Regions from separate parts of the Methylobacterium sp. NPDC080182 genome, predicted to be linked through region 1. Evidence: predicted binding sites of a transcription regulator. Region 1 holds the regulator's gene; each other region holds the start of a gene.
The links. The regulator PhoB, encoded in region 1, activates phosphate uptake and scavenging genes when phosphate is short. The targets are predictions, from matches to a motif close to TGTCATNNANCTGTCAT.
Positions count from the first base shown of each region.

Region 2: ACQKQD_RS23110 (inorganic phosphate transporter) is a predicted target of PhoB. The motif match lies at 3,790-3,806, and genes of this name have one in related genera.
Region 3: ACQKQD_RS09960 (YdcH family protein) is a predicted target of PhoB. The motif match lies at 2,580-2,596, and genes of this name have one in related genera.
Region 4: ppk2 (polyphosphate kinase 2) is a predicted target of PhoB. The motif match lies at 3,051-3,067, and genes of this name have one in related genera.

Region 1 is NZ_JBNNWO010000016.1:58,153-65,335, reverse strand. It holds gene ACQKQD_RS25375 (protein-disulfide reductase DsbD family protein) at 1-1,572, shown strand, start outside; gene phoB (phosphate regulon transcriptional regulator PhoB) at 1,752-2,447, opposite strand; gene phoU (phosphate signaling complex protein PhoU) at 2,570-3,289, opposite strand; gene pstB (phosphate ABC transporter ATP-binding protein PstB) at 3,399-4,214, opposite strand; gene pstA (phosphate ABC transporter permease PstA) at 4,237-5,127, opposite strand; gene pstC (phosphate ABC transporter permease subunit PstC) at 5,140-6,117, opposite strand; gene pstS (phosphate ABC transporter substrate-binding protein PstS) at 6,203-7,183, opposite strand, start outside.
Region 2 is NZ_JBNNWO010000014.1:11,715-18,897, forward strand. It holds gene phnD (phosphonate ABC transporter substrate-binding protein) at 1-106, opposite strand, end outside; gene phnC (phosphonate ABC transporter ATP-binding protein) at 210-1,058, opposite strand; gene ACQKQD_RS23095 (chloramphenicol acetyltransferase) at 1,173-1,793, opposite strand; gene ACQKQD_RS23100 (DUF1045 domain-containing protein) at 1,786-2,472, opposite strand; gene ACQKQD_RS23105 (ceramide glucosyltransferase) at 2,498-3,646, opposite strand; gene ACQKQD_RS23110 (inorganic phosphate transporter) at 3,856-5,484, shown strand; gene ACQKQD_RS23115 (hypothetical protein) at 5,574-5,825, opposite strand; gene ACQKQD_RS23120 (MucR family transcriptional regulator) at 5,829-6,236, opposite strand; gene ACQKQD_RS23125 (MFS transporter) at 6,715-7,183, opposite strand, start outside.
Region 3 is NZ_JBNNWO010000004.1:279,998-287,180, forward strand. It holds gene ACQKQD_RS09940 (tetratricopeptide repeat protein) at 1-197, opposite strand, end outside; gene ACQKQD_RS09945 (5-(carboxyamino)imidazole ribonucleotide synthase) at 530-1,642, opposite strand; gene purE (5-(carboxyamino)imidazole ribonucleotide mutase) at 1,639-2,139, opposite strand; gene ACQKQD_RS09955 (YdcH family protein) at 2,218-2,478, opposite strand; gene ACQKQD_RS09960 (YdcH family protein) at 2,610-2,792, shown strand; gene ACQKQD_RS09965 (propionyl-CoA synthetase) at 3,031-4,959, shown strand; gene ACQKQD_RS09970 (hypothetical protein) at 5,018-5,491, opposite strand; gene ACQKQD_RS09975 (NADH:flavin oxidoreductase/NADH oxidase) at 5,679-6,797, shown strand; gene ACQKQD_RS09980 (phosphodiester glycosidase family protein) at 6,807-7,183, opposite strand, start outside.
Region 4 is NZ_JBNNWO010000001.1:53,008-60,190, reverse strand. It holds gene ACQKQD_RS00265 (helix-turn-helix domain-containing protein) at 1-869, shown strand, start outside; gene ACQKQD_RS00260 (hypothetical protein) at 877-1,104, opposite strand; gene ACQKQD_RS00255 (hypothetical protein) at 1,677-1,925, opposite strand; gene ppk2 (polyphosphate kinase 2) at 2,004-2,951, opposite strand; gene ACQKQD_RS00245 (hypothetical protein) at 3,106-3,381, shown strand; gene ACQKQD_RS00240 (hypothetical protein) at 3,439-4,299, shown strand; gene ACQKQD_RS00235 (response regulator) at 4,315-4,695, opposite strand; gene ACQKQD_RS00230 (LLM class flavin-dependent oxidoreductase) at 4,824-6,188, opposite strand; gene ACQKQD_RS00225 (cupin domain-containing protein) at 6,208-6,768, opposite strand; gene ACQKQD_RS00220 (ABC transporter substrate-binding protein) at 6,788-7,183, opposite strand, start outside.

The DNA of each region.
Region 1 (7,183 bases):
CTCGATTTCGCCGCGGCCGGCCTCAAGCCCGAGGCGGTCCGGAACGCCGCGTACTTCCCCTACGCCGAGACCGCGATCGACAACGCCGCCGCGCAGGTGATGAGCGTCGACGGGACCGGCCTGCACCTGACCCTCGCCCGGAGCAGCCCGACCGACCCGGTGCCCGCCGCGCTGCCCGGCGTCCTGACGGTCGAGGCGGTCGACGCCGCCGGGACCCGCCGGCTCGCCTTCGCGTACGGCGACGAGCCGGTCCTCCCGGCCGCCGCGGCGCCGGCCGCGACCGCGCCGCCCGCGACCGCGCCGGCCGCCGCCGACTTCGACGCGCTGACGCTGGCGACCGCCGCGGCCTTCGCCTTCCTCGGCGGCCTGATCCTCAACCTGATGCCCTGCGTCTTCCCGGTCCTGTCGATCAAGGTGCTCGGCCTCGTGCGGCACGCGGGCGAGGGGCCGGCCCGGCTGCGGCTCCACGGCCTCGCCTACACGGCCGGCGTCCTGGCAAGCTTCCTGGCGCTCGCCGCCGCGCTGATCGGCCTGAAGAGCGGCGGGGCCGCGATCGGCTGGGGGTTCCAGCTCCAGTCGCCCGCCATCGTGGCGGGGCTCGCCTACCTGCTGTTCGCGATGGGCCTGAGCCTCTCGGGCGCGGTCCATGTCGGCGGCCGGCTCGCCGGCCTCGGCGACGGCCTCACCCGGCGCGGCGGCCTGAGCGGCTCGTTCTTCACCGGCGTGCTCGCGACCCTGGTGGCGACGCCTTGCACGGCGCCGTTCATGGGCTCGGCGGTGGGCTTCGCGCTGACCCAGAGCGCCGGCGTGGCGCTCGCCGTCTTCGCGAGCCTCGGCCTCGGCCTCGCCCTGCCCTTCCTGCTCCTGACCCTCTGGCCGCCGGCCCTGCGGGCGCTGCCGCGGCCGGGCGCCTGGATGGAGACCCTCAAGCAGGTGCTGGCCTTCCCGGTCTACGCCACCGTGGCGTGGCTGATCTGGGTGCTGGCGCAGCAGGTCGACCCGCGCGGGCTGCTGGCGGCGCTGATCGGCCTCGTCCTCGTGGGCTTCGCCGCCTGGGCCTGGGAGCACGGCCGCGCCGCCCCGCCGCGGGCCGGCCGGGTCGCGCAGGCCGCCGCCGCGCTGGCGCTGATCGCCGTCGGGGCCCTCGCCGTCACCCTGCCCCGGGACCGCGCCGCGCCGGCCGCGCAGGCCGCCGCCGACGGGATCGAGCCGTTCACGCAGGCGCGCCTCGACGCCCTGCTCGACGCGCACCGCCCCGTCTTCGTGGACATGACCGCCGCGTGGTGCATCACCTGCGCGGTCAACGAGGCGACCTCGCTCAACACCAAGGCCGTGCGGGCCGCGATGGCCGAGCGCGGCGTGACCTACATGAAGGGCGACTGGACCAACCAGAACCCCGAGATCACCCGCCTCCTGGAGAAGCACGGGCGCAGCGGCGTCCCGCTCTACCTGCTCTATACCGGGACGGGAGAGCCCCAGGTGCTGCCGCAGATCCTCACCGAGGGGACGGTCCTGGCGGCGCTGGAGGCGGTGCCGGCCGCCTCGGGCCGGAGCGCGGCGCTGGCGCGCTGAGTCCCTGGAGACCGGGACGCGCGAATCTTCGCGGGCCCGTCCCACCGTCTTTACGAGCGGAGCGAAGCAACCCAGCAGCGCCGCGCTCACCGGCGTTCCGCCGCCCTGGGTCGCTTCGCTGCGCTCGCGATGACGGTGCGCCGGAGCGAAGTCCTATCCGGACGGCCCGTGAGGCCGCCTCAGGCCTCCAGCGAGAAGGTCTCGTCGAAGGCGTAGCCCGAGCCCCGGACCGTGCGGATCGGGTCGGTCTGGCGCGGGCCGTTCAGCGCCTTGCGCAGCCGCCCGACATGGACGTCGACGGTGCGCTCGTCGATGTAGACGTCGTGGCCCCACACCCCGTCGAGGAGCTGCTCGCGGGAGAAGACCCGGCCCGGCGCCAGCATCAGGAATTCCAGGAGCCTGAACTCCGTGGGGCCCAGATGCAGCTCCTCGCCGCCGCGGCGGACGCGGTGGCCGGTGCGGTCGAGTTCCAGGTCGCCCGCCGCCAGCCGGTCCGAGACGTGGGCGGGCTTGGCCCGGCGCAGGAGCGCGCGGATCCGGGCGAGCAGCTCCGGGACCGAGAACGGCTTGACGATGTAGTCGTCGGCGCCGGTGCCGAGCCCGCGGACGCGGTCGCCCTCCTCGCCGCGGGCGGTGAGCATGATCACCGGCAGGCGCTCGGTCTCCCGGCGCGCCCGGATCCGACGGCACAGCTCGATCCCCGAGAGGCCGGGCAGCATCCAGTCGAGCAGGACGAGGTCCGGGATCCGCTCCGCCAGGAGCAGCTCGGCGTCGTCGCCGCGCGCCGCCGAATCCACCAGGAAGCCCTCGGCCTCCAGGTTGTAGCGCAGCAGCGTGCTCAGGGCCTCCTCGTCCTCGACGATCAGGACTTGCATGCTCACGTTCGAAAACTCGTTCTGCGGGCGGTCACCGGATGGTGCAGGAGGCGCCGCCCCGCCTCAACCCGCACGGAGAGTGACCCCGGCCGCGCCCACAGGAAGGCGCCGGGGTCGGCGCCTCACGGCGCCTGCACGCCGTCCACGGTCGCGTAGTTCGACGCGTCGTTCTTCGGCCGGTCACCCGCCAGCGTCTCGCCCGTGGCGAGGTAGTGGATCGTCTCGGCGATGTTGGTGGTGTGGTCGCCGATGCGCTCGACGTTCTTCGCGCAGAACAGGAGATGCGTGCAGAACGAGATGTTGCGCGGATCCTCCATCATGTAGGTCAGGAGCTCGCGGAACAGGGAATTGTACAGGGCGTCGATCTCGCCGTCGCGCTCCCAGACGTCGTGGGCCGCCTGGACGTCGCGGCTCCCGTAGGCGTCGAGCACGTCCTTCAGCTGACCCTCGGCGAGGTCGCTCATGTGGCGCACGCCGAGCACGATCTTCTGGGCCGGCGCCTGATCGGAGATCGCCACCACGCGCTTGGCGACGTTCTTGGCGAGGTCGCCGATCCGCTCCAGATCGCCGGAGACGCGGATCGCCGAGATGGTCTCGCGCAGGTCGATCGCCAGGGGCTGGCGCCGGGCGATCAGCAGCACGGCGCGCTCCTCGATGTCCCGCTGCAGCGCGTCGAGGCGCTTGTCGGCGAGGATCACAGCCTGGGCGAGCGTGTCGTCCCGGCGCACGAGGGCGTCGGTCGCCTCCGCGGTCATCTTCTCGGCGACGCCGCCCATCTCCGAGATCGAGCGACGCAGGTTCTCCAGGTCGGTGTCGTAGGAGGTGACGATATGGCCGGGCATGGCGGATCCTTCGATGGGGTCCCGGGGACGGCCCTCCGGGAGGCTTGCGGGACCCGCCGGCGCGCCGGAGACGCGAGCGGCGGTCCCGGGACCGGAGCGGCCCGGCAGACTAGCCGAAGCGGCCGGTGATGTAGTCCTGCGTGCGGCGTTCCGTCGGGTTCATGAACATGCGGTTGGTCGGACCGAACTCGACGAGCTGCCCCAGATACATGAAGGCGGTGAACTGCGAGATGCGCGCCGCCTGCTGCATGTTGTGGGTGACGATCACGATGGTGAACTCGTCGCGCAGCTGCTCGATCAGCTCCTCGATGCGGCCGGTGGAGATCGGGTCGAGCGCCGAGGTCGGCTCGTCGAACAGGATCACCTCCGGCTTCTGCGCCACCGTCCGGGCGATGCACAGGCGCTGCTGCTGGCCGCCCGACAGGCCGGTCCCGGGCTGCCGGAGCTTGTCCTTCACCTCGTCCCAGAGGGCGGCCTTGCGCAGGGATTCCTCGATCCGGCCGTCGAGCTCGGATTTCGGCAGCTTCTCGTAGAGGCGCAGGCCGAAGGCCACGTTGTCGTAGATCGACATCGGGAACGGCGTCGGCTTCTGGAACACCATGCCGATGCGCGAGCGCAGCTCGTTCAGGTCGACGGAGGGGCTGAGGATGTTCTCGCCGTCGAGCAGGATCTCGCCCTCCGCGCGCTGCTCCGGGTAGAGGCTGTAGATCCGGTTGAAGCAGCGCAGCAGGGTGGACTTGCCGCAGCCGGAGGGGCCGATCAGCGCCGTCACCTGCCGGTCGTGGAAGTTGAGGTTGACGTCCTTCAGCCCGTGGAAGCTGCCGTAGTAGAAGTTCAGGTCCTTGACGGCGATCCGCACGGGGCCGCCCTCTTCGGCGCGGTTGCGGTTCAGCTCGACCGTGGGGATCGCGGAGGCGGCGTTCATCGTCGTGTCCTCGAAAGGGGGCTCAGCGCGAGGCCTGCGGCTTGATCACGAGGCGCGCGATGATCGACAGCGCCAGGATGGTGGTGGTGATCAGGAGCGCGCCCGCCCAGGCCAGGCCCTGCCAGTTCGTGTAGGGCGAGAGGGCGAACTGGTAGATCATCACCGGCAGGTTCGCGACGCCGCCCATCAGGTTGGCCGAGAACCAGGAATTGTTGTTGAGCGCGGTGAACAGCAGCGGCGCGGTCTCGCCGGCGATGCGGGCGAGAGCCAGGATGATGCCGGTGACGATGCCGGCCGAGGCCGCCCGCCAGGTCACGCTCATGATCACCGTCGAGGGCGGCGCGCCGAGCGCCGCGCCGGCCTCCCGCAGGGTGCCGGGCACGAGGCGCAGCATGTCCTCGGTGGTGCGCACGATCACCGGCACGGCGATGATCGCCAGCGCCACGCCGCCGGCCCAGCCCGAGTAGGTGCCCATCGGCCGCACCATCAGCGTGTAGACGAACAGGCCGATCAGGATCGACGGCGCCGAGAGCAGGACGTCGTTGAGGAAGCGGATCAGGGCGGCCAGCTTCGAGCCGCGCCCGTACTCGGCCAGGAAGGTCCCGGCCATGACGCCGACCGGCGTGGCGATCAGGATACCGATCCCGGTCAGAACGAGGCTGCCCAGGATGGCGTTGGCGATGCCGCCGCCCTCGGAGCCCGGGCCCGGGGTCGGGTTGGTGAACAGGGTCGGCGTGAAGCCGCGCACGCCCTGGACGATCAGCATCACCAGGATCGAGCCGAGAACCAGGGCGCCGACCACCGTCGCGGCGGCGCAGGCGACGCGCAGGGTCCGGTCGGCGACGCGGCGTCCCTGGCGGACGCGGCCGGGGCGGTGCTGGGCGGCCGGGGCGATCGTGCTGGAGGAAACCATCGCGCGTGCTCCTCAGGCGGACTGGACGCGGCGCGTCAGCAGCCGGGCGATGATGAGCACCACGAAGGTGATCACGAACAGGATGCAGCCCAGCGCCATCAGCGCGTTCAGCTGGAGGCCGTCCGCCTCGTTGAACTCGTTGGCGATGCGCGACGCGATGGTCGAGCTGGGGTCGAAGATCGAGGCCGAGAGCCGGTTGGCGTTGCCGACCACGAAGGTCACCGCCATCGTCTCGCCGAGCGCCCGGCCGAGGCCGAGCATGATCGCGCCGATGATCGAGACGGCCGCCTGCGGCACCAGCACGTGGCGCACGACCTCCCAGGTGGTGCAGCCGATGCCGTAGGCGCTCTCGCGCAGCACGGTCGGGATCTGGTCGAGCATGTCCCGGGCGATCGAGGCGATGAACGGCACGATCATGATCGCCAGGATGATCCCGGCGGTGAAGACGCCGACGCCCGACGGCACCCGGGCGTAGAACAGCGTGCCGACGATCGGCATGCCCTCCACGAGGTTCGAGACCGGGATCTGGACGTAGCGCGCCAGGAGCGGCGCGAACACGAACAGGCCCCACATGCCGTAGATGATGCTCGGCACGGCCGCGAGCAGCTCGATCGTCATGGCGACCGGCTTGCGGGCCCAGCCCGGACAGAGCTGGGTCAGGTAGACCGCGATGCCCAGCGAGACGGGCACGCCGATCAGCAGGGCCAGGAAGGCGGAGGCGACGGTCCCGATCACCGCGACCAGGGCGCCGTACTGCTCGGTCCCGACGTTCCAGGCGCTGGAGGTCAGGAAGCCGAAGCCGAACTCGCGGAAGGCGGGCCAGCCGCCGTACAGGATCGAGCCGAGGATGCCGGCGAGCACGAGCAGCACCAGCAGGGCCGCGCCGTACGAGCAGGTCCGGAACAGCGTGTCGAGGCTCCGGCTCGGCGCCTTCCGCGCGGTCGCGGAACGGGTTCGGCCGAGGGCGATCGATTCGGTCAAAGCGGGCATCCGCGGTTCTCTGCGAAGGGGGGCGTGGTAGCGCGGTGCGTTCCCGGAAGCGAGGGAGGAGGTTCTCACCCCCTCCCCGCCACGCTCACATGTTGAGGACAGGCTTGCCGTCCTTGCCCTTCACGTCCTTCCACTCCTGGTGGATCAGTTCGACGACGTTGTCCGGCAGCGGGACGTAGTCGAGGTCGGTGGCGAGCGTGTCGCCGTTCTTGTAGGCCCAGTCGAAGAACTTGAGCACGGCGGCGGACTTGGCCGGATCGGCGGCGTCCTTGTGGACCAGGATGAAGGTCGCCGCCGTGATCGGCCACGCCGCCTCGCCCGGCTGGTTGGTCAGCGAGATGCCGAAGCCCGGGGTCGCCTTCCAGTCGGCGCTCGCCGCCGCGGCCTGGAACGCCTTGTCGTCGGGCTGCGGGTACTGGCCGGCCTTGTTCTGCAGCAGGGCGTAGGAGAGCTTGTTCTGCTTGGCGTAGGCCGACTCGACGTAGCCGATGGCGTTCGGAACCTGCTTGACGGTGGCGGTCACGCCCTCGTTGCCCTTGCCGCCCTGACCGACCGGCCAGGAGATCGTCGTGGCCGCGCCGTACTCCTTCTTCCAGGGCTCGGAGACCTGGGACAGGTAGGTGGTGAAGATGTTGGTCGTGCCCGACGCGTCGGAGCGGTAGACCGGGGTGATGTTGGCGTCGGGCAGCTTCAGCCCGTCATTGAGCTTGGCGATGCGCGGATCGCTCCACTTCGCGATCTTGCCGGCGTAGATGTCGGCCAGCACGTCGCCGGTGAGCTTCAGCTTGCCGGGCTCGATCCCGGGGATGTTCACCACCGGCACGACGCCGCCCATCACGGTCGGGAACTGGACGAGGCCGTCCTTGGCCAGCTGCTCGGGCTTCAGGGGCGCGTCGGTGGCGCCGAAATCGACCGTCTTGGCCTGGATCTGCTTGATGCCGCCGCCGGAGCCGATCGACTGGTAGTTGAGGCCCGAGCCGGTCTCCTTGCGATAGGCCTCGGCCCACTTCGAGTAGACCGGGAACGGGAAGGTGGCGCCGGCGCCGGTGATATCGGCGGCGAGCGC
Region 2 (7,183 bases), on a different contig from region 1:
CGCCCAGCGTCAGCTCCGGATACTGGGCCTTCCAGTCCTGGGCGGCGGCCGGCAGGCCGAGGAGGGCGAGGGCCGCGGCGGCGGCGAGGGTGCGTCGGGTGATCATCGGGTCGTCCTTCGTGGCGTCGGCGAGGTTCGGCCGGCCGGAGGCCGGTCGGGCGTTTCCGAACAGTTTCGTTGGCGGTTTCTGTTGGGGCCCGGGGCCCGGGTCAGGCGCCGAGGGCGGCCTCGCGGACCGGGCGTACCGGTACGAGACCGGGCCGGCCCGGCATCGCGGCTCGCTGCTCCGCCTCGCGCTGCGCGGAATCGTCCAGAACCTCGCCGGCCTCCAGGCCGTAGAGCCGGCGCGCCACGTCCTCGGTGAGGTCGAAGGGGCCGCCCTCGAACACGACCCGCCCGGCCGCGAGGCCGACGAGGCGGTCGCAGTAGGCGCGGGCGAGGTCGAGGGAGTGCAGGTTGCACAGCACCGTGATGCCGTAGCGCCGGTTCACGTCGGCGAGCGCGTCCATCACGAGCCGCGTGTTGCGCGGGTCGAGCGAGGCGACCGGCTCGTCGGCGAGCAGGATCTCGGGTTCCTGCACGAGGGCGCGGGCGATGGCGACGCGCTGCTGCTGGCCGCCCGACAGGCCGTCGGCCCGCTGGCCGGCGAACTCGCCCATGTCGAAGCTCTCCAGGGCGGCGAGGGCCATGGCGCGGTCCTCGGCGGACCATTGCCGGAGCAGGGCGCGGTGGGTCGGCACGTGGCTGAGGCGCCCCATCAGCACGTTGGTCATGACGTCGAGCCGGCCGACGAGGTTGAATTGCTGGAAGATCATGGCGCAGCGGGTGCGCCACTCGCGCAGCGGACGGCCGCGCAGGGTGGTGACCTCGCGGCCGTCGTGGAGGATGCGCCCCGAACTCGGATCCACCAGCCGGTTGATGAGGCGCAGCAGCGTGGACTTGCCGGCACCGGACCGGCCGATCACCCCGACGAAGCTGCCGGGCTCGATCCGGAGCGACACGCCGTCGACGGCGCGTCGGTCGCCGTACTGGCGCGTGAGATCCTCGATAACCAGCATGCCACCATCCGCCGGGGAACGGCCGCACGTAGACGCCGGTTTGACGACGATTGGATGACGTATTCGGAACGATTATATTTGCCGGCGCAGCATCTCGGCTTTTCGATAGCCGACTTAATCTTCGTGGCGCTCCAGGAATGCTTCGATGGGCAGCCCGCGGAAATCCGGCAGCGCCCGGCGCAGGCGCTCGTGGTCCCAGTCCCACCACGCCAGGCGGGTCAGACGGTCAGCGACCACCTCGGGGAAGCGGCGCCGGACCGGCCGGGCGGGATTGCCGACGACGATCGTGTAGGGCTCGACGTCGCGGGTGACGATGGCGCCCGCCCCCACCACCGCGCCGGTGCCGATCGTGCGCCCGGGCAGGACGACCGCGCCGTGGCCGATCCAGACGTCGTGGCCGATCGCCACCGGGCTCGCCCGGCGCCGGTCGAAGAAGGCGGGCTCGTCCAGTTCCTCCGGCCAGTAGGCGCGCGCCCGGTAGGTGAAGTGCGCCTGCGACGCCCGCTCCATCGGGTGGTTGCCGGGATTGATCCGCACGCTGGCGGCGATCGAGCAGAACTTGCCGATCGCGGTGTAGATCACCTCGCCGTCCTCACCGATGTAGGAATAGTCGTCGAGGGTCGTCTCGGTGAGGCGGGTGCGGGCGCCGACCTCGGTGTAGCGGCCGAGGCGGCTGTCAACGACCCGGGCGCTCGGATCGAGCGCGGGTTCGAGGCCGAGGGGGCGGTCAACCACGGGCCTCTCCGAAGGGCAGGCGCGCCAGGAGCCGGAACGGTCCCGACCCGTCCTGGGTCAGGAGGCTGACGGCGTCGATCCGCAGGGGCTCCGGTCCCGCGGCGGCGTAGGCCTCGGACAGGCGCCGGTGCCAGAGGTCGCGCTCCGCCTCCGGCAGGGCGTCGGTCAGGGTCATGTGGAAGCGGAAGGCCTCGAACACGTAGGGGTAGCCCCAGCGGTCGAGGAGCGCGCGGCCGCGCGGGTCGAGGCGCTCCGGCCGGCGCTTGGCGCGCTCGGCCTCCGTGAGCGGTGCCCGGAACGGGTCGAGGGCGGCGACGCACTCGGCGGCGAGGAGCCCGAGTTCCGGCGGGGGTGTCTCCGGCACCAGGGCGAGGAACGGCCCGAGGGCGGCGACCCGGAGCGGCCCCACCGCCACCGGCGGGTGCGCGGCCGCGAGGGCGCGGGCGGCGGCCACGAGGTCGGCCTCCCCGGTGCCCGGGGCGAGGCGCAGCGGCGCCTTGAGGGTGGCGTGGAACCCGTAGACCCGCGCGCCCGCCGTGACGGGTGCGAGATCGCCGAGCCCCTCCGGGTGCGGGACCGGCAGCCCGGTGACGTTGTCGGTGCCGAGGATCGCCCGGCCGAAGCCTTCGAGGCGCGAATCCGGGGCGGGCAGCCAGTAGAGGGCGTAGCGGCGCGACACGTCAGGGCCTCCGATCGCCGGGCGGTCAGGCCGTCGGCGCGTAGGTGCGCGCGTCGGCGGCCCGCCGGGGGCGCACGTCCATGGCATTGCCCCGCCACACGATGGCGCTCCGCATCCAGGCGCCGACCCAGATCGCCGGGATCAGGGCGTCGCGCGCCAGGAAGGCGGCCAGCGTGCGGGGCGAGCGGTGCCAGCCCGCGCGGAGAGCGAGCCGGTGCTCCGCGGCATAGCACAGGGCGGCGAGGCCTGCAGCGCCCGCGAGGCCCGCGAGGCTTCCGGCCCAGAGGGCGACGAGGAGCGCCGGCAGCAGGACGCCGCTGCCGATCTCGGGGGCGAAGAACAGCGGGAAGGTCACGCGGCGCAGGCGCGCCCAGCGCAGCTGCCGCGCCCAGACCTCCCGGAAGCCGCGCGGGCCGAGCGGCTGCTCGAACGGGCTCGCCACGAGGTGGACCCGCTTGCCGGCGGCGCGCACGAGCTTGGTGGCGGCCGCGTCCTCGGCGATCTCGGCCGCGAGCGCCTGGAGGCCACCCTGCGCCTCCAGGAAGGGCTTGTGCCAGAGCATGCTCTTGCCCTGCGCGAAGCCCAGCCCGAAGGCCTCGGCGGCGTATTGCCAGCGCGCCTGCAGGGTGTTCAGGAAGGCGCACTCCACCTCCGCCATGAAGCTGCCCGGGCGGGCGCCGGCCGGGGTGGAGCAGACGAGGCCGGTATCGGCGCGCCACGCCGCCTGGAGGCGCTGGAGGTAGTCCGGCGGCATCGCCACGTTGGAGTCGGCCAACACCACCCAGTCGTGGGCGGCGGCGCGCCAGCCGCGCAGGCAGTTGTTGAGCTTCGGGTTCGCGCTGACGCGCTCGTCGCCGAGGATCAGGCGGGCGGGCACGTGCGGGTGGGCCTCGATCAGGCGCTCCACCATCGGGACGATCGGGTCGGCCGGGTCGGCCACGCAGAAGATCAGCTCGTAGGACGGGTAGTCGAGGCGGAAGCTGCGGAGGAGCATCTCCTCGCTGTAGGCCTCGACCCCGCGCAGGGGGCGGACCAGGGAGACGGGCGCGCCGTCCGGGAACCGCGACGGGCCGTGGTCCCGGCCGAGGCGCCGGGCCGCGACGGCGATGCTGCCGATCTGGACGACGGCCAGGAGCGCGCCGAGGGACAGGGCCGGCACCGTGGCGTCAATCATGCGGATCCCTCGTGCGATCGGGCGAGCGGTCCGGTCCGCTAGCGGCCGGACCGCGTCAGGCGTGTGACAGCGCCGCCCGACGCTCTCGGACACGCTCTAGGACACGCTCTCGGACACGCTCGCCGACGCGCGGCGTCGCGGGCCGTCACCCAACCGTCACCGCGCGGTTTTAATCCCCGCTCACCACGAAAGATTCCGCGCGAGGGTTCATGTCCGATACCGCCGTGATGCCGTCGGGGGCGGTGAAAGGCCGGCAGGCGGGCGGCCCGCGCCTCGACCACGGGATGCATCTCGGCGGTGTCGTCGCGTTCCTCCTCGTCCTCGTGGCGGGCCTGGGCTACGCGGTGGTGAGCCTCATCGCGGACATGAACGCGGTCGGGGAGGCGCCCCTGGCCTACGGCGCCTTCGCGCTGCTCGGCCTCGCCCTGCTGATCGCCCTCGCCTTCGAGTTCGTGAACGGCTTCCACGACACCGCCAACGCGGTCGCCACGGTGATCTACACCCACTCGATGCCGCCGCTCGTCGCGGTGATCTGGTCGGGCGTCTTCAACTTCCTCGGCGTGATGCTGTCCTCCGGCGCGGTGGCCTACGCGATCGTCACGCTGCTGCCGGTCGAGCTGATCCTCAACGTCGGCTCGCACGCGGGCTACGCGATGATCTTCGCGCTGCTGCTGGCGGCCATCATCTGGAACCTCGGGACCTGGGCGTTCGGGCTGCCGAACTCGTCGTCCCACGCGCTGATCGGCTCGGTGCTCGGCGTCGGCCTCGCCAACCAGCTGATGAACGGCGGCGACGGCACTGCTGGCGTCGACTGGACCCAGGCGCTCAACGTGTTCAAGGCGCTGCTGTTATCCCCGGTCTGCGGCTTCGTGCTCGCGGCGCTGCTGCTGCTCGCCCTGAAGGTCACGGTCCGCCGCAGGGACCTCTACGAGGCGCCCGCGGGCGAGGCGCCGCCGCCCCCGTGGATCCGCGGCCTGCTGATCCTCACCTGCACGCTGGTCTCGTTCTTCCACGGCGGCAATGACGGGCAGAAGGGCATGGGCCTGATCATGCTGATCCTGATCGGCGCCGCCCCCACCGCCTACGCGCTTAACCGCACCATGGCGGACGACACGACGCCCGCCTTCGTGCAGGCCTCGACGGCGGCGAGCGCGGTGTTCTCCGCCCGCGCCCCCGGCGCGGCGGTTCCGGACGCCGCGGCCGCGCGCCGGACCGTGACGGAGGCGCTCAAGACCAAGGCGCTGAACACGCCGCCCGTCTACGCGGCGCTGGCGGCGCTCTCGGACGACATCGCCGCCAGCGTGAAGAATTACGGCGCGATCCGCACGGTGCCGGCCGCCCAGACCCAGAACCTGCGCAGCGACATGTACCTCGCCGCCGACGCGGTGCGCGTGCTGCCGGGCGCCGGGGCCGACTTCTCGGAGGCCGAAAAGGCCGACCTGAAGCGCTACGCGGGCCTGCTCAACGACGGCACGCGCTACATCCCGGGCTGGGTCAAGGTCTGCGTCGCCCTGGCGCTGGGTCTCGGCACCATGGTCGGATGGAAGCGCATCGTCGTCACGGTGGGCGAGAAGATCGGCAAGACCCACCTGACCTACGCGCAGGGCGCCTCGGCCGAGATCGTCGCCGCCGGCACGATCGAGCTGGCCGAGCTCTACGGCCTGCCGGTCTCGACCACCCACATCCTGTCGTCGGGCGTCGCCGGCACGATGGCGGCCAACGGCTCGGGGCTCCAGATGTCCACGGTGCGCAACATGGCGCTCGCCTGGATCCTGACCCTGCCGGCGGCGATCACCCTCGCAGCCGCTCTGTTCTACCTCCTGCGCCACCTGTTCTGACGCGGGTCCGGCCGGACGGGCCGGAGACCGCGCTCCGCCCCCCGACGAAGCGACCCGGTCTCCGGCCTCCCGCAGCGCGCCCCGGCGCTTCAGGAACTCGCCATCGCCCGCACGAAGGCCAGGCAGGTCCGGCGCGCCGCCGGACTGTCGATCGCCACGAAGGCCGAGACGAGGTCGGCCGCCTGGGTCATGGCCGCGTCGGGCCGGTCGGCATCCGGGTAGAAGCTCGCCACCGGCACGTCGAGGATGCCGGCGATGCGGCTCAGGGCGTCGCTCGTGCGCGCCGCCCCCGGTAACGGCGCGCGGTCCCGGGCCGGATCCGCGGAAGCGTCGGGCGTCATCGCTCAGGCCGCCTTGTGGCCGAGCTGGATCGCCCGGGCGATCTCCGAGCGCCGCGCGGCGTAGCCCGGGGCCACCATCGGGTAGTCGGCCGGCAGGCCGTACTTGGCCCGGTACCGCTCGGGGGTGAGGCCGTGCGCGGTGAGGTGGCGCTTCAGGGTCTGGTAGGACCGGCCGTCGATGAAGCTGATCAGGCCGTCCTGCTGGATCGAGGCATCGACCTGCGACTGGCTCAGCCCGACCCCGCCGAACTCCGACGGCGCGCAGCGGAGCACCGCGATCGCCGTGTGCACTTGGTCGATCAGCGCCGGCAGCGCCGTGACCTCGATCGCGTTGCGCGAGACGTAGGCCGCGACGATCGCGCCGACCTTCTCCAGCATGAAGGTTGAACGGTGGTCGGTGAGGTGGTCCATCTGAGACATCGCTGTTCGAGGGCGTCCCGATCCTCGTGCCTCGTCTCCGGTGGGTCCGCTCGCGCGGGCTTTGCGGGACGAAACCGAGGCGACGGGCCAGCCGAGGGATTTCTACCTCAAGTTGATTTCACTCCGTTTCTTGAGGTTGCAGATAATATACAATATGAGCGGTCGGCGGTTTGTCCGGCAGCGCGAGGTTTTTTGCTCCACCGCGCAACCGGCGGCATTCCCGCCATGGTTACTGATACGTTCACTGATTTCGGCCGCTGAGATCGGCGTCTGAACCGGATATCGGCATCGGCCGATCCCGGCGGCGCGCAACCTCGGGGGGCCCCCGGCGCCGATCCGGGGCCGCTCGGTCGCGGTGGTCGCGCGCCTGACCGATCCCGCCCGCGCGGCGTGCGGCCACGCCCGTCTCGCCCCGCTCCGGGGCCAGGCGCGACCCGCCGCCCTGGCCGCGCCGGGGCGGCGGGCCGTCTCACGCCGCGCGGTCGCTCCGGCGCAGGCTCGCCGGCATGGCGAAGAGCGCGAGCCCGGCGGCGGCGAGGCAGAGCACGCCGATCCCGTAGAGCGCGGGCGTCGTCGAGCCGGTGAGATCCTTCACCCAGCCGACCATCACCGGGCTGACGATGCCACCGAACTGCCCGAGCGTGTTGATCAGCGCGATCCCGCCCGCCGCGCCGACGCCGGTGACGAGCTTGGCCGGCAGGGTCCAGAAGGTCGGGATCGAGGCGACGATGCCGGCCCCCAGCAGCGCCAGGGCGAACATCAGCGGCACGATGTGCTTGTCGAACAGGCCGGCGCCGAAGAAGCCGAGCGCCGCCGCGATGGCGAGGCCCGCGACGAATTTCGGCCGCTCGCCCGAGGCGTCGGACAGGCGCCCGATCACCACCATGCTGATCGCCCCGCAGATGTAAGGGATCGCCGTCAGGAAGCCCACCGAGGCC
Region 3 (7,183 bases), on a different contig from region 1:
TTCGGGTTGCGCTGCACGACCTCGGTCAGGGAGGCGATGTTGACGTTCGTGGCGCCGGTCGTGTCCTTCTCCAGGACCGCGTATTGCCGCGGACCGGCCGCGCTGCCGACGGTCTCGCAGCCCGCGAGGCCGGCAGCCGAGACCAAGGCCGCGCCGATCAGTGCCGTCTTCCGTCCCAGCCGGTTGCGTACGTTCATTGCCCCACTCTCCCCGAGGCGTCGCCCGCTCCGCGCGCGCCCGCCCCGCCCCTCACAGTCCAAGAGCCCGCGCCGAGCGCCGGGCACGCCCGAGTTCGGGGCACCGTCGCGCATCACGGTGAAGGCCGGCTTAAGAAGCGCCGCGTCGTGATCCGGCCCCCGCCGGTCCCGGCGGGACCGAGCGGTGCGGGCGGGTTCGAGCGACAGCATACGGAACCGACCACACTGTCGTGGAAGCGGCGGGATGTGGCGAAGGTATGGCTCGACCGTTCCGCGGGGCCGCGGACGGCCCTCCGGCGATCACGCGGCGACGCGGGTGTGCCCTCGAAGCCTCAGGATCCGGTCGGACCCGGCCCGAGGCGCGTGACGTGGCCCATCTTGCGGCCGGGGCGCGCCTCGCCCTTGCCGTACAGGTGCAGGTGGGCGCCGGGCTCGGCCAGCAGGGCGTGCCAGTCGTCCGCCTGGGCGCCGATCAGGTTGCGCATCTCGACGGGCAGGCCGCCGACCCGGCCCGCATCGCCCAGCGGCCAGCCGCAGACGGCCCGGACGTGCTGGGCGAACTGCGAGGTCAGCGCGCCTTCGCTGGTCCAGTGGCCGGAATTGTGCACCCGGGGCGCGATCTCGTTGACCACGAGCCGCTCCGCCCCGTCCTCGCGGACGAGGAACATCTCGACGGCGAGCACGCCGACATAGTCGAGGGCGTCGGCGATCCGCCGGGCGATCTCGACGGCGGCACGGCCCGTCTCGGCGGACACGCCGGGCGCCGGCACCCGGGTCAGCGCGAGGATGTGGTCGCGGTGCTCGTTCTCGCAGAGGTCGTAGGCCGCGAAGCTGCCGTCGCGCCCGCGCGCGCCCACCACCGAGACCTCGCGCTCGAACGGCACGAAGCCCTCCAGGATCAGCGGCGCGCCGCCGAACTCGGCGAACAGGGCGTTGCGGTCGCCCTCGGCCCGCTCGCGGAGCATGCGCTGCCCCTTGCCGTCGTAGCCGAAGCGGCGGGTCTTGAGCACGGCCGGCAGGCCGATCAGCTCGATCGCCCGGTCGAGGTCGTCGGGCGTGTCCACCGCCCGGAACGGCGCCGTCGGGATGCCCAGGCCGTTGATGAACTCCTTCTCGGAGAGCCGGTCCTGCGTGGTCGAGAGCGCGCGCGCGTTCGGGTGCAGCGCGGCGTGCCGGGCGAGGACGTCGGCGGTGGCGTGCGGGATGTTCTCGAACTCGTAGGTCACGACGTCGACGCCGCGGGCGAAATCCGCCAGCGCCGCGGCGTCGTCGTAGGCCGCGCAGGTGGTCCGGGCGGCCACGTCGAAGGCGGGGCTGTCCGCGTCGGGCGCGTAGACATGCGCCTTGAGGCCGTAATCGGCCGCCGCGAGCGCGATCATGCGCCCGAGCTGGCCCCCACCGACGATGCCGAGGATGGAGCCGGGGCCGAGGATCTTGTCCGTCACGCGTTCTCTTCCGTCACCGGCCGTTCGGCCACCGAGGCGCTCTGGGCCGCGCGCCACGCCTCCAGGCGCTCCGCCAGGTCCGGATCGGTCAGCGCCAGGACGGCGGCGGCGAGCAGGGCCGCGTTCACCGCCCCGGCCCGGCCGATCGCCAGGGTCCCCACCGGGATGCCCGCCGGCATCTGGACGATGGAGAGCAGGCTGTCCTGGCCGGAGAGGGCCTTCGACTCCACCGGCACGCCGAAGACCGGCAGGCGGGTCATCGCGGCCGCCATGCCGGGCAGGTGCGCGGCGCCGCCCGCACCGGCGATCACCACCTTGAGGCCGGCCGCGACCGCGCCCTTGGCGAAGGCGACGAGCCGGTCCGGCGTGCGGTGGGCCGACACGATGCGCGCGTCGTACGGTACGCCGAGCGCGTCGAGCGTCTCGGCGGCATGACGCATGGTCGCCCAGTCGGACTGGCTGCCCATGATGATCGCGACCGGAGGAGGCGACGCCATCGTTGATCCCGGCAAAAGAGGGCGCTTACAGGCGGCGCGGGCCTGCGGCAAGGCGGGGCCGGAGGGCGTCCACCGGCATCAGGCGATGATGTCCGGCGTGAGCGCATCCTCGATGTGATAGATGCGGTCGCGCAGCGTGAGCTTGCGCTTCTTCAGGCGCTGGATCTGGAGCTGGTCCCCGGCGACGCTGCGCTCCAGCGCCTCGATGGCGCTGTCGAGATCCCGGTGCTCCTCGCGCAGCCGCGCCAGCTCGCCCTGGAGGTCCGACTGCGCACCCTCACCCGCCTCGTCCGCCATCGTCACCTGAGAACCCGAAGACCGTTCGTCGCCCGAGAGCATGCGTCACGCTCCGGCGCCGGACAAGGCGGCGCGGTAAGCAATCATCAGACTTAGCAGCAGAAAACGCTTCGACAGGTCCGGCATCCTGTGCCAATCTCGTTGTGTCGAAACGATGACAGGAGATTCGACTCATGTCGCTGCAGACGCATCTGAACCAACTCGCCCGGAAGCACGAAGCCCTCGAGCGCGAGATTCAGGAAGCGATCCACAGACCTTCGGCGAACGACCTCCACATCGCCGAGCTGAAGCGACGGAAACTCCTCCTCAAGGACGAGATCAACAAGCTTCAGGCGGGCAACGACACGTTGCACTGACGCCTGAGACGTCCAATCCGATAGCGAATTCACGCTGACGACCGCCGCATCGGGAGCCCCGGTGCGGCGGTTTTCTCATTGGGGGGCACCGAGCCGCGGCCGTCACGCCCGTGGCCACTCCCTCCCGTGGCCACTCCCTCCCGTGGCCACTCCCTCCCGTGGCCACTCCCGCGCGCGCGAGAATGGGCTACTCTGCAGCCCGCCGCCGGAGAGCGGTCCGCGAGGAAACGCCCAACCGATGACGAGAGCCAGCCTGCCGGGCCGCTACCCGGAGATCTACGAATCGGCCTGCCGCGACCCCGAGGCGTTCTGGCTCGGTGCGGCGCGGGCCCTCGACTGGGCGCGGGCGCCGGAGCGGGCCTTCGCGCCGGATTCCGGCCCCTACGGACGCTGGTTCCCGGACGGCACCCTGAACGCCTGCCACAACGCGGTCGACCGCCACGCGGACGGGGGCCGGGCGGATCAGGTGGCGATCCGCTACGACTCGCCCGTGACCGGGACCAAGCGCAGCATCACCTACCGGGCGCTGCGCGACGAGGTGGCGGTGCTGGCCGCCGTGCTGGCCGACCTCGGCGTCGGCAAGGGCGACCGGGTGATCCTGTACATGCCGATGGTGCCCGAGGCGCTGTTCGGCATGCTGGCCTGCGCCCGGCTCGGCGCGGTCCACTCGGTGGTGTTCGGCGGCTTCGCGGCCAGCGAGCTGGCGGTGCGGATCGAGGACGCGGCGCCGAAGGTGGTGCTCGCCGCCTCCTGCGGGATCGAGCCGAACCGCGTGGTCGCCTACAAGCCGCTCCTCGACGCGGCGATCGCGGCCTCGCGGCACAAGCCGGAGGCCTGCCTGATCCTCCAGCGCCCGCAAGGGCCTGCGACCCTCGTCGCGGACCGGGATCGCGACTGGGGTGAGACCGTCGCGGCCGCCCGGGCGGCGGGGCAGAGCGCGGCGTGCGTGCCGGTCGCCGCCACCGACCCGCTCTACGTCCTCTACACCTCCGGCACGACCGGGAAGCCGAAGGGCGTGGTCCGCGACACCGGCGGCTACCTCGTCGCCCTGGCCTGGTCGATGCCGAACCTCTACGGCGTCCAGCCCGGCGAGACCTACTTCTGCGCCTCCGACATCGGCTGGGTCGTCGGCCACTCCTACATCGTCTACGCGCCGCTCCTGCACGGCTGCACCACGGTCCTCTACGAGGGGAAACCTGTCGGCACGCCCGATGCCGGTGCCTTCTGGCGGGTGGTCGCCGAGTACGGGGTGGTCTGCCTGTTCACCGCGCCGACGGCCCTGCGGGCGATCAAGAAGGAGGATTCGAAGGGCGCCCGGATCGCCGATCACGACCTCTCGGCCTTCCGCAGCCTGTTCCTGGCGGGCGAGCGCGCCGATCCGGACTCGGTCGCCTGGGCCGAGCGCGTGCTGGGCCGGCCGGTGGTCGACCATTGGTGGCAGACCGAGACCGGCTGGCCGATCGCCGGCAACCCGATGGGCCTCGGCCTCCTGCCGGTGAAGCACGGCAGCACCTGCGTGCCGATGCCGGGCTACCGGGTCGAAGTGCTGGACGAGGGCGGCAAGCCGGTTCCGGCGGGCACCATGGGCACCATCGCGATCCGCCTGCCCCTGCCGCCCGGCTGCCTGCCGACGCTCTGGGGCTCGGACGACCGGATGCGGTCGAGCTACCTCGCCACCTTCCCGGGCTACTACGACACGTCGGATGCCGGGGTGATCGACGCCGACGGCTACATCACGGTCCTTGGACGGACCGACGACATCATCAACGTCGCGGGCCACCGGCTGTCCACCGGCGGCATGGAGGCGGTGCTGGCGAGCCACCCGGACGTGGCGGAATGCGCGGTCATCGGCATCCGCGACGCGCTGAAGGGGGAGGTGCCCTGCGGGTTCGTGGTGCTGAAGGCCGGCGTCGCCCGGCCGACCGAGACGATCGAGCGGGAACTCGTCGCCAAGGTGCGGGACGAGATCGGCCCGGTGGCCGCCTTCAAGCTGGCGCTGACCGTGCCGCGGCTGCCCAAGACCCGGTCGGGCAAGATCCTGCGGGCCACGATGAAGCGCATCGCCGATCACGAGCCCTGGACGATGCCGGCGACGATCGACGACGCGGCGGCCCTCGACGAGATCGGCGACAGCCTGAAGGACCGGGGGATCGGCGCGGACCGGTAGGGTGCCGGACCGCGCCGCTTGCGCGTTGACGGGCGATCGCGGCCCGCCTCAATCCGCCTCAATCCGCGTCAGCGCCGTCGTCGTCGGTGTCGATATCGACCGTCGGCGCCGGCTGCGTCAGGGCGGGCGCGTAGGTCCCCGCGGTCGGACCTGTGGTGACCGAGGCCGGGACGCGCCGGGCGTTCGGCTCGGACGGGATCAGCGTCGCGGTGGCGGCCACGAGGCCGGCGAGGGACCGGACGTCCTGCGGCTGCCGCGGATCGCGCGAGATCAGCGTCGCCTCCTGTTGCAGGCGGAGATTGCAGGCCTCCGAAGGCAGGCCGCCGTTCGGCGTGCAGGCATCGTGCCGGGCACAGGCGGCGTCGAGGGCGTCGATCGGCGGGAGCGGCGCGTTGTTGCCTGGCCCGCAGTAATTGCCGTGGATCAGCATCTTCGGCCCACCGAAGGCGGCGGGCTGGGCCTGGGCGGTGCCCGCGAGGGCGGCGCAGCCGGCGGCCAGGGCGAGCGGGACGGCGAGTCTGGTGAGCATCATCTGGACCTCGGGCGATCTCGCCCCCTCAGGCGGTTCGCGTCGATTGCCGCGATGCGGCGACAGGCCAGGAAACGGGCGGCCACATCCGCAAGTTCCCGCACCGCCCGCCCGCAGAGGTGCTCTGCCGCACCGCACTGGCCGCCGCGCCCGTCCTGAGCCAGAGTGAACCCTCCACCAGGAGTTGCCGATGACCGCTCGCCTGTTCGAACCGCTGACACTCGACGCGCTCACGCTCGAGAACCGCATCCTCGTCGCGCCGATGTGCCAGTACTCGGCGCGGGACGGCGAGGCGACCGACTGGCACATGATGCATCTCGGCCAGCTCGCCATGTCGGGGGCCGGCCTGCTGACCCTGGAGGCCACCGCGGTCTCCCCGGAGGCGCGGATCACCGCCTGGGATCTCGGCCTCTACAACGACGGCTGCGAGCGGGCGCTGGGCCGGGTGCTCGACGCCGTGCGCGAGTACGCGCCGATCCCGGTCTGCATCCAGATCGCCCATGCCGGGCGCAAGGCCTCCAGCGAGGCCCCCTGGGCCGGCGGCCAGCAGATCCCGCCGGAGCACGCCTACGGCTGGCGCACCGAGGCGCCCTCGGCGGTCGCGCACGGGGAGGGCGAGGTCCCGCCCAACGCCCTCGACGCCGCCGACCTGAAGCGCGTCCGCGACCAGTTCGTGGCCACCGCCAAGCGGGCCGTGCGCCTCGGTATCGAGGCCGTCGAGCTGCACGGCGCCCACGGCTACCTGCTGCACCAGTTCCTGTCGCCGATCGCCAACAAGCGGACAGATGAATACGGCGGCAGCCTCGCCAACCGCATGCGCTTCCCCCTCGAGGTCTACGACGCGGTGCGGGATGTCGTGCCCGCCGGCAGCCCGGTCTGGCTGCGGGTCTCGGCCACCGACTGGGTCGAGGACGGCTGGGATCTCGACGAGACGGTGGAGCTGGCCCAGGCGCTCAAGCGGGCGGGATCGCCGGCGCTCCACGTCTCCACGGGCGGCGTCTCGCCCAAGCAGGCGATCAGGCTCGGGCCGGGCTATCAGGTGCCCTACGCCGAGCGGATCAAGGCCGAGACGGGCCTCACCACCATCGCGGTCGGGCTGATCACCGAGGCCCGGCAGGCGGAGACGATCCTGCAGGAGGGCCGGGCGGACGCGATCTCGCTCGCCCGCGCCATGCTGTACGATCCGCGCTGGCCCTGGCACGCCGCCGCCGAGCTCGGCGCCCGGGTGCGCGCGCCCAAGCAGTACTGGCGCTCGCAGCCGCGGGAGTACAAGGACCTGTTCAAGGACACGGCCTTCGGCCAGCGCTGAGGGCGGCCCTCACCGCGGCAGCGCGCCGACCAGCGGCCCGAGAGGGCGGCTGATGTCGGTGCGGCCGAGGTTCGGCGCGTAGAGGCTGGAGACCGAGCCGTCGAGGAACAGGGCGTTGCGGCAGCCGAGATCGTCGCGGAACAGCCGCGCGAAGGCCCCGAAGGTCACCGGGCGCTCGGAGATCGCGAAGATCGCCACGTGCCCGTCGCCGGGCACGCCGACGCCGTTGCGGATCTTCTGGCTCGGCCCGTCGGCGGCGATCTTCGGGTGGATCTGGCCGTCGATCACCAGCATCGGCCCGGACTGCGTGGCGAAATCCGGCCGGATCTTCGCCCGCAGGTAGCGGGACGTGTCGACCACCCCGGCGCGCTCACCCTTCAGCCAGA
Region 4 (7,183 bases), on a different contig from region 1:
CTGCCGTGGCGCACGCTTTCACCGGCACGCTGGAGGCCGCGGAGGTCGGGCCGCTGCTGATCACGCGCGTGACGCAGAGCGCCGTCACCACCGTCGCGACCCCGGACACGATCCGCCGGCACGGCAAGTACGAGACCCTGAACGTCGCCATCACGCTCAAGGGCCGCGTGTTCAGCGCGCAGGACGACCGCACCGCGATCCAGAATCCCGGCGACATCGTCGTGATGGACCGTCGGCCGGCGACGATGGCCTCCGACGTCGACACGCAGACGCTGTTCGTCGAGCTGCCGCGCGCGGCCCTGGAGCGCGCCCTCGGCTCGACGCGCCGGTTCACGTGCCTCACGATCGGCGCGGATCAAGTCGGCACGTCGATGGTCACGACCTTTTTCCAGGAACTGGTCCGCAACGCGGAGCGCCTGACGCCGGACATGTCGAACCGCATGGCGTCGGTCGGCGTCGATCTCATCGTCGCGAGCATCGCGGAACGCCTCGCGCACGAGACCCCCAAGAACATCCAGGGCGTCCTGATCTTCCAGCGCGCGCTGGCCCACATCGAGGCCCATCTCGGCGACCTGAACCTCGACCCCGCCCGGCTCGCGGCGGCCGTCGGCGTGTCGCTGCGCCACCTCCAGGCCCTGTTCCGTGAGCAGGACCGCAACATCGCCGACTGGATCTGGCGGCGGCGGCTGGAGACCGCCGCGCAGCGTCTCGCCGATCCCGGCTTCGCCCATCTGGCCGTCGGAGAGCTGGCCTACAGCTGCGGCTTCTGCACCCAGAGCCATTTCAGCCGCCGCTTCAAGGACAGCTACGGGATCTCGCCGAGCGAGTACCGGTGGCGCAACCGCGGCGCGGACCAGCTCGCCGGCTGACGTCCGGCTACTGCAGGACGGCGCCCGCGGTGTTCGCGCGGATCCATCCCGGAGCGAGGATGTCGCCGCCCTCGGTGATGATCCAGGGATTGGCATCCTCAGCGTCGATCGCCGCGACCGCGGCGGCGAGGGCGGCCCGCAGCGTCGGGAAACTGTGCGACACGGCCACCCGGGCCGGCGCGTAGCCCGGCCAGAGGGTCAGTTCGGCGGGTCGGTCGAGATCGGTCGGCAGCATGGGTCGTGCGGGGCTGGAGGGGCACGCCGCCTGGGCCGCGGGCGTGCGGGGAAGCGGACGGAGAGCAGGCGCGCTCAGGCGGCCTTCGGCTTCGGCCGGGGCACGCGCACTTCGACCATCTGGCCGGTCGTCGGGTTGAGGATCAGCATGTCAGCACGTCTCCGGTGGACCTGCCCGTAGAACGCCCGCCGATCGCGCCCGGATCGGGGCGGTCGGCGCAATTGTGCGGTTTGGGTAAACCGATCGTTCACCGTGAAGGCGCGCCGTTCATCCGCGCCGTCTCCGCCCCAGATTACAACCGGGCGTCGTGTGGTCGGAGGTCGGCACACCTACCGTTTTAGGCGTAGGATCCGACGCGCGTCGTCGCGATGGCCGAGCCGCGGGCATACAAAAGCCCGCCACGGCAGGACCGGGCGGGCGGAGTGGCGGCATAGGGTCGGGAGGTTCGCCGTGGCGGCGACCTGCCATCCCGCCCATGACGGCCGCATGACAGCGGTATGCCAGCGCGATGACAGCCGCATGCCAGCCCCACGAATATCGCGCGACCGTCGCGCGACAGGCGGCCGATCCGGTCAGACCCGCTCCGGCTCCGCCAGCAGGATGGCGGCGCGGATGGCGGCCCGGCGCAGCCCGGCATCGGCCCAGGGCTGATCGATCAGCGTCCGGGCGAAGGGATGCGAGGCCACCGCGGCCGCGGGATCGATGCGGAAGCCGTCCCCGAACGCCACCGAACCGGGCGTGGGATCGGCCAGATAGGCGTCGACGACAGCCGAGACGTCGTCATCGACGATATCCAGGGTCGTGAACAGGTCGAGAGTCATGGGGCGCTTCGCCATGGCGGCGCTATAGCCGCGCCACCGCGACAGGATCACGACTCCCGCGCCGTCTCCGCGCCGCGATCAGAACGCGGCCGGAACGATCATCGCGGCGGGGACCGGGCCGCGCACGTAGTCCGCGTGCCGCAAGCGCTCGGGCAAGTGGACCGCCGGGTGCTCCACGCTGCCATAGGGGATCTGGTCGAGCAGGTGGCTGATACAGTTCAGGCGGGCCCGTCGCTTGTCGACCGCCTCGACCACCCACCAGGGCGCCTCGGGGATATGGGTCCGCGCCAGCATGTCCTCCTTGGCCCGGGTGTAGTCCTCCCAGCGGCGCCGCGACTCGACGTCCATGGGCGACAGCTTCCACTGCTTGAGCGGATCGTGGATCCGCATCCGGAAGCGGAATTCCTGCTCGGCATCGGTGATCGAGAACCAGTACTTCACCAGGACGATGCCGGAGCGCACCAGCATGCGCTCGAATAAGGGGACCGACCGGAAGAACTCCTCGACCTCCGCCTCGGTGCAGAAGCCCATGACCCGCTCGACGCCGGCGCGGTTGTACCAGGAGCGGTCGAACAGCACGATCTCGCCGCCGGCGGGCAGATGGGAGACGTAGCGCTGGAAATACCATTGCGTCCGCTCGCGCTCGCTCGGGGCGGGCAAGGCGGCGACGCGGCAGACACGGGGATTGAGGCGCTGGGTGATCCGCTTGATCACGCCGCCCTTGCCGGCCGAGTCGCGGCCCTCGAACAGCACGACCACGCGCAGTTTCCGATCCTGCACCCAGTCCTGGAGCCGGACCAGCTCGTGCTGCAGCCGGAGCAGCGCGCGGAAATAGACCTTGCGGTCGAGATGATCGGGCGGCGCGCCGCCGAGCTCGGCCGCGAGCCGGTCGAGGCGATCCTCCTCGAGCCCGAGTTCCAGCTCCTCGTCGTAGCTGTCGGCGAGGTCACGCCGGATCGCCTCCAGGGTGGCATCCGAATTGGCATTCAAGGTGGCATCCGGGGCAGAGCTGTCGTCGGGCCGCATCGCCGGTTCTCCTGCGCGTCGCGGGGCCGACCTAGAGCAGCGTTCCGTGACACGCCTGAGAAAGCGCCGCGCCCGCGGCGGCCGATCCCATGTCGCGCCCGTGATCGTTCCGTCATACGGTTCCGCCACCGATCGGGGCGACCGGAGATGCGTCATGGCTGGAGAAGCGAAGAGGGCCGGGCCGAAGCGCCGGCAGGTCGACCCCGATCCGGCGCGCGCCGAGGGCGAGAAGGTCGGCGCGCGCATCGATGCCGCCTTCGAGAAGCTCGCCGGGAAGCTGCGCGCCCGCGCCGACAGGGCCCGCGCCAAGCTCGACGCGGCGACCAAGGCCGAGAAGCGGGCAGTGCTGCTGCGCCGCTACGAACTCTACGCGGACGCGGCGGCCTATCTCGAGGAGCGGCTCGTCGATCGCGGGGGGCGATCCGCGTGATCTCCATCGACCCGGCCGGGCGCGGCGCCGCCCGACGCAGCTGACGGCGAGGATCCCATGTTCGACGCGACCAAGATGCTCGCCGACGCCCTCGGCGAGCACCTGGCCCTGACCTACCAGCGGACCTTCGGCAGCCGGGAGCCGCGCTACGCCGAGATCATCGAGGCCGCGGCGCGCCTGACGATCGAGCGGATCGTCGGGAGCGACGCCCTCTACCATGACGGCGACCACACGGCCCTCGTCACCCTGGTCGCCCAGGACATCCTCCGCGGCCGCTTCCTGCAGCAGGGCATCACGCCCGAGGACTGGCTGCACATGATCCTGGCCGCCCTCTACCACGACATCGGCTACGTGCGCGGCGTCTGCGCCGGAGACCGGCTGCAGGCCTTCGTCATCGACGCGCAGGGCACGACCGTCAGCCTGCCCCGGGGCGCCTCTGACGCGGCGCTGGCACCCTACCACGTGGAGCGCTCGAAGCTGGCCGTGCAGGAGCGCTTCGGCACGCACGATCTCGTCGACGCGTCCCGGGTCATCCGGGCGATCGAGCTGACCCGCTTCCCGGTCCCCGAGGACGATTCCCATCGCGAGACCGGGACCGAGGCCGGCCTGCTGCGGGCGGCCGACCTGATCGGTCAGCTCGGCGACCCGCTCTACCCGCGCAAATTGAACGCCCTGTTCCACGAATTCGCCGAGATCGGCGTCAACGCGGAACTCGGCTACGACAGCCCGGCCGACCTCGCGGAGCGCTACCCGTCGTTCTTCTGGGGCAAGATCGAGCCCGTGATCGGAGACGCGATCCGGTTCCTCGACCTCACGGTCGAGGGGCGGGGCTGGGTCGCGAACCTCTACGCCCACGTCTTCGCCATCGAGCACGACCGCCGGCGCATGGGCCCGCATCCCGGGCCGGGCCCTCTCTGAGGCGGCGCGGCGGCCTCAGGCGGCCGCGACGAGCCTGGTCACGGCCCGGACCAGCTCCGCCGCCACGAAGGGCTTCTCCAGGATGGGCCGGCTCGCCTCGGCCGGGGCGCCGGTAACCCGCACGTCGCCGGTGGCGAACAGGTACGGCACGCCGAGGACGCCGAGACGCTCGGCGACCGGATAGACGCTGTTCCCGTCGCCCAGATTCACGTCGAGCACCGCGGCGTGGGGCGTCTGCTCGGCGATCAGGTCCAGGGCGAGATCCGCGCGCGGGACCGGGCCGATCACCTCGGCCCCGGCGCTGTGCAACCAGCGCTTGACCTCGCTGGCGATGAGATACTCGTCCTCGACGACGAGGACGCGGCACCCGGACAGGGGCGGAACAGCCTCGGGCACGATCCCCTCCCATCGGCGCGCGACGATCCGAGAATAACCGCGCGACACGACCGGAGGTTCGCGCCGTTCGCATGATCCGCCACGCACCCCGACGGCGCGGGACCGCGCCGGCCCGCGCGGCGGGTCGATCAGCCCCCTGGCCGAGCCGGGGCGTCGGGCGGGGCGTCGGGCGGGAAGAAGCGGTTGGCCGGCCGCGCGAGGCCGAGATGGTCGCGCAGCGTCGTCCCCGCGTAGTCCCGGCGGAACAGCCCGCGCCGCTGCAGCTCCGGCACCAGCCGGTCGACCACGTCGTCGAGACCCTCGGGCACGAACGGGAACATCACGTTGAAGCCGTCGCAGGCGCGGGTCTCCAGCCACTCCTCCATCCGGTCGGCCACCTGCGCGGGCGTGCCGACCATCTGCAGGCCGCCGTAGCCGCCGACCTTGCGGGCGAGTTCCCGCACGGTCGCGCCGGTGCGCCGGGCGTAGTCGACGATCTGGGCCTGCCCGCTCTTGCTGGCGTTGCTCTCGGGGAGCTCCGGGAGCGGCGCGTCGAGGTCGAAGCCGGTCGCGTCGACGCCGAGGCGGACCGAGAGGTTGGCGAGGCCGCTGTCGGGATGGACGAGGTCGTCGAGGCGCGCCTTCTTGGCCTGCGCCTCGGCCTCCGTCTCGCCCAGGACGATGAAGCAGCCGGGCAGGATCTTGAGCTGGTCCGGGTCGCGCCCCGCCGCCGGCATCCGCCCCTTCACGTCGGCGTAGAAGGCCCGCGCCGCCTCCAGGGTCGAGGCCGCGCCGAACACCATCTCGGCGGTCTCGGCGGCGATCTGCTTGCCGGCCTCGGAGGCGCCGGCCTGGACGATCACCGGCCAGCCCTGCACCGGCCGGGCGACGTTGAGCGGCCCCTTCACCTTCAGGAAGTCGCCGCGGTGGTCGAGGACGCGCATCTTCGCCGGGTCGAAGAACAGGCCGCTCTCCGGATCCATCGTGAAGGCGTCGTCGGCGAAGGAATCCCACAGGCCGGTCACCACGTCGAAGAACTCGCGCGCCCGGGCGTAGCGGGTGGCGTGCTCCAGATGCGCGTCGCGGCCGAAGTTCAGGGCCTCGTCCGGGTTGCCGGAGGTGACGAGGTTCCAGCCGGCCCGCCCCTTCGAGATGTGGTCGAGCGAGGCGAACTTGCGGGCGACGTGGTAGGGCTCGTTGTAGGTGGTCGACGCGGTGGCGATCAGGCCGATCCGCTCGGTGAGCACGGCGAGCGCCGGCAGCAGGGTCAGCGGGTCGAACGACGTCACGGTGGCCGAGCGGCGGAGCGCCGCCACCGGCATGTTCATCACCGCGAGGTGGTCGGCCATGAAGAACGCGTCGAACTTCGCGGCCTCCAGCCGCCGGGCGAAGTGCGCCAAGTGCTCGAAGTTGAAGTTCGCGTCCGGATAGCCGCCCGGATAGCGCCACCACGCGGTGTGGATGCCGACCGGGCGCATGAAGGCGCCGAGATGCAGCTGGCGGTCCCGGCTCATCGCTGCCGTCTCCGGTCTCTCACGGATGCTTGTGGATCGGGTCGACCCAGTACACCGTCTCGGGCGCCTCGGCGGCCTCGACGTCGGGCAGGTTGACCACCACCGCCTCGTTGTCGGAGCGCACCAGCACGCAGTGCAGCGGCTCGTCGGTCGAGGCGTTGATCTCCTGGTGCGGCACGAAGGGCGGCACGAAGATGAAGTCGCCCGGCCCGGCCTCGGCGACGTATTCGAGCCTGTCGCCCCAGCGCATCCGGGCGCGGCCCGAGACCACGTAGATCACGCTCTCCAGTTCGCCGTGGTGGTGCACGCCGGTCTTGGCGTCGGGCTGGATCGCCACCGTGCCGGCCCAGATCTTCTGGGCGCCGACCCGGGCGGCGTTGATCGCGGCCTGCCGGTACATGCCGGGCGTCTGCGCGGTGTTGGCGTCGAGCCGGTCGCCGGGGATCACCCGAACGCCGTCGTGCTTCCAGCGCTCGGACGCCCCGTGATCGTGGGCGTGAGCATGGGCGTGAGCATGGGCGTGATCGTGGGCGTGGCCATGATCGTGGCTGTGGCCGTGGTCGTCGCCGTGGTCGTGCATGTCGGGTCCTCCCGCGCCATCATTGCACGGCGGCGGCGGTTTGCGAGACGCTCGTGTCGAGGATCGCCTCGGCCCGCGGCGCGCGGGCCTTCGGGATCAGCCCGGCGCGGACGTAGAGATCGATGTTGCGCTGCTCGTCGGCGATCACGGACGCGTCGATCGGGACGGCCCGGTAGGCGGCGCGGCCGAACCAGCGCAGCGGCACCGCCTCCGGCAGGCCGATGAGCTTCGACCAGACGGACGCGTAGGGCGCCGGATCCTTCAGGGCCCAGGCCCGGGCGCGGGCGAGGCGCGAGCCGAAATCGGCGAGCAGCGCCCGCTTGATCCGGATCGCGTCGTCGCTCGCCACCGCGAAGGTCAGGCCCGGGGTGATGCCGTTGCCGTCGCGGATCACCCGGACGAGGCCGGCGAGCTC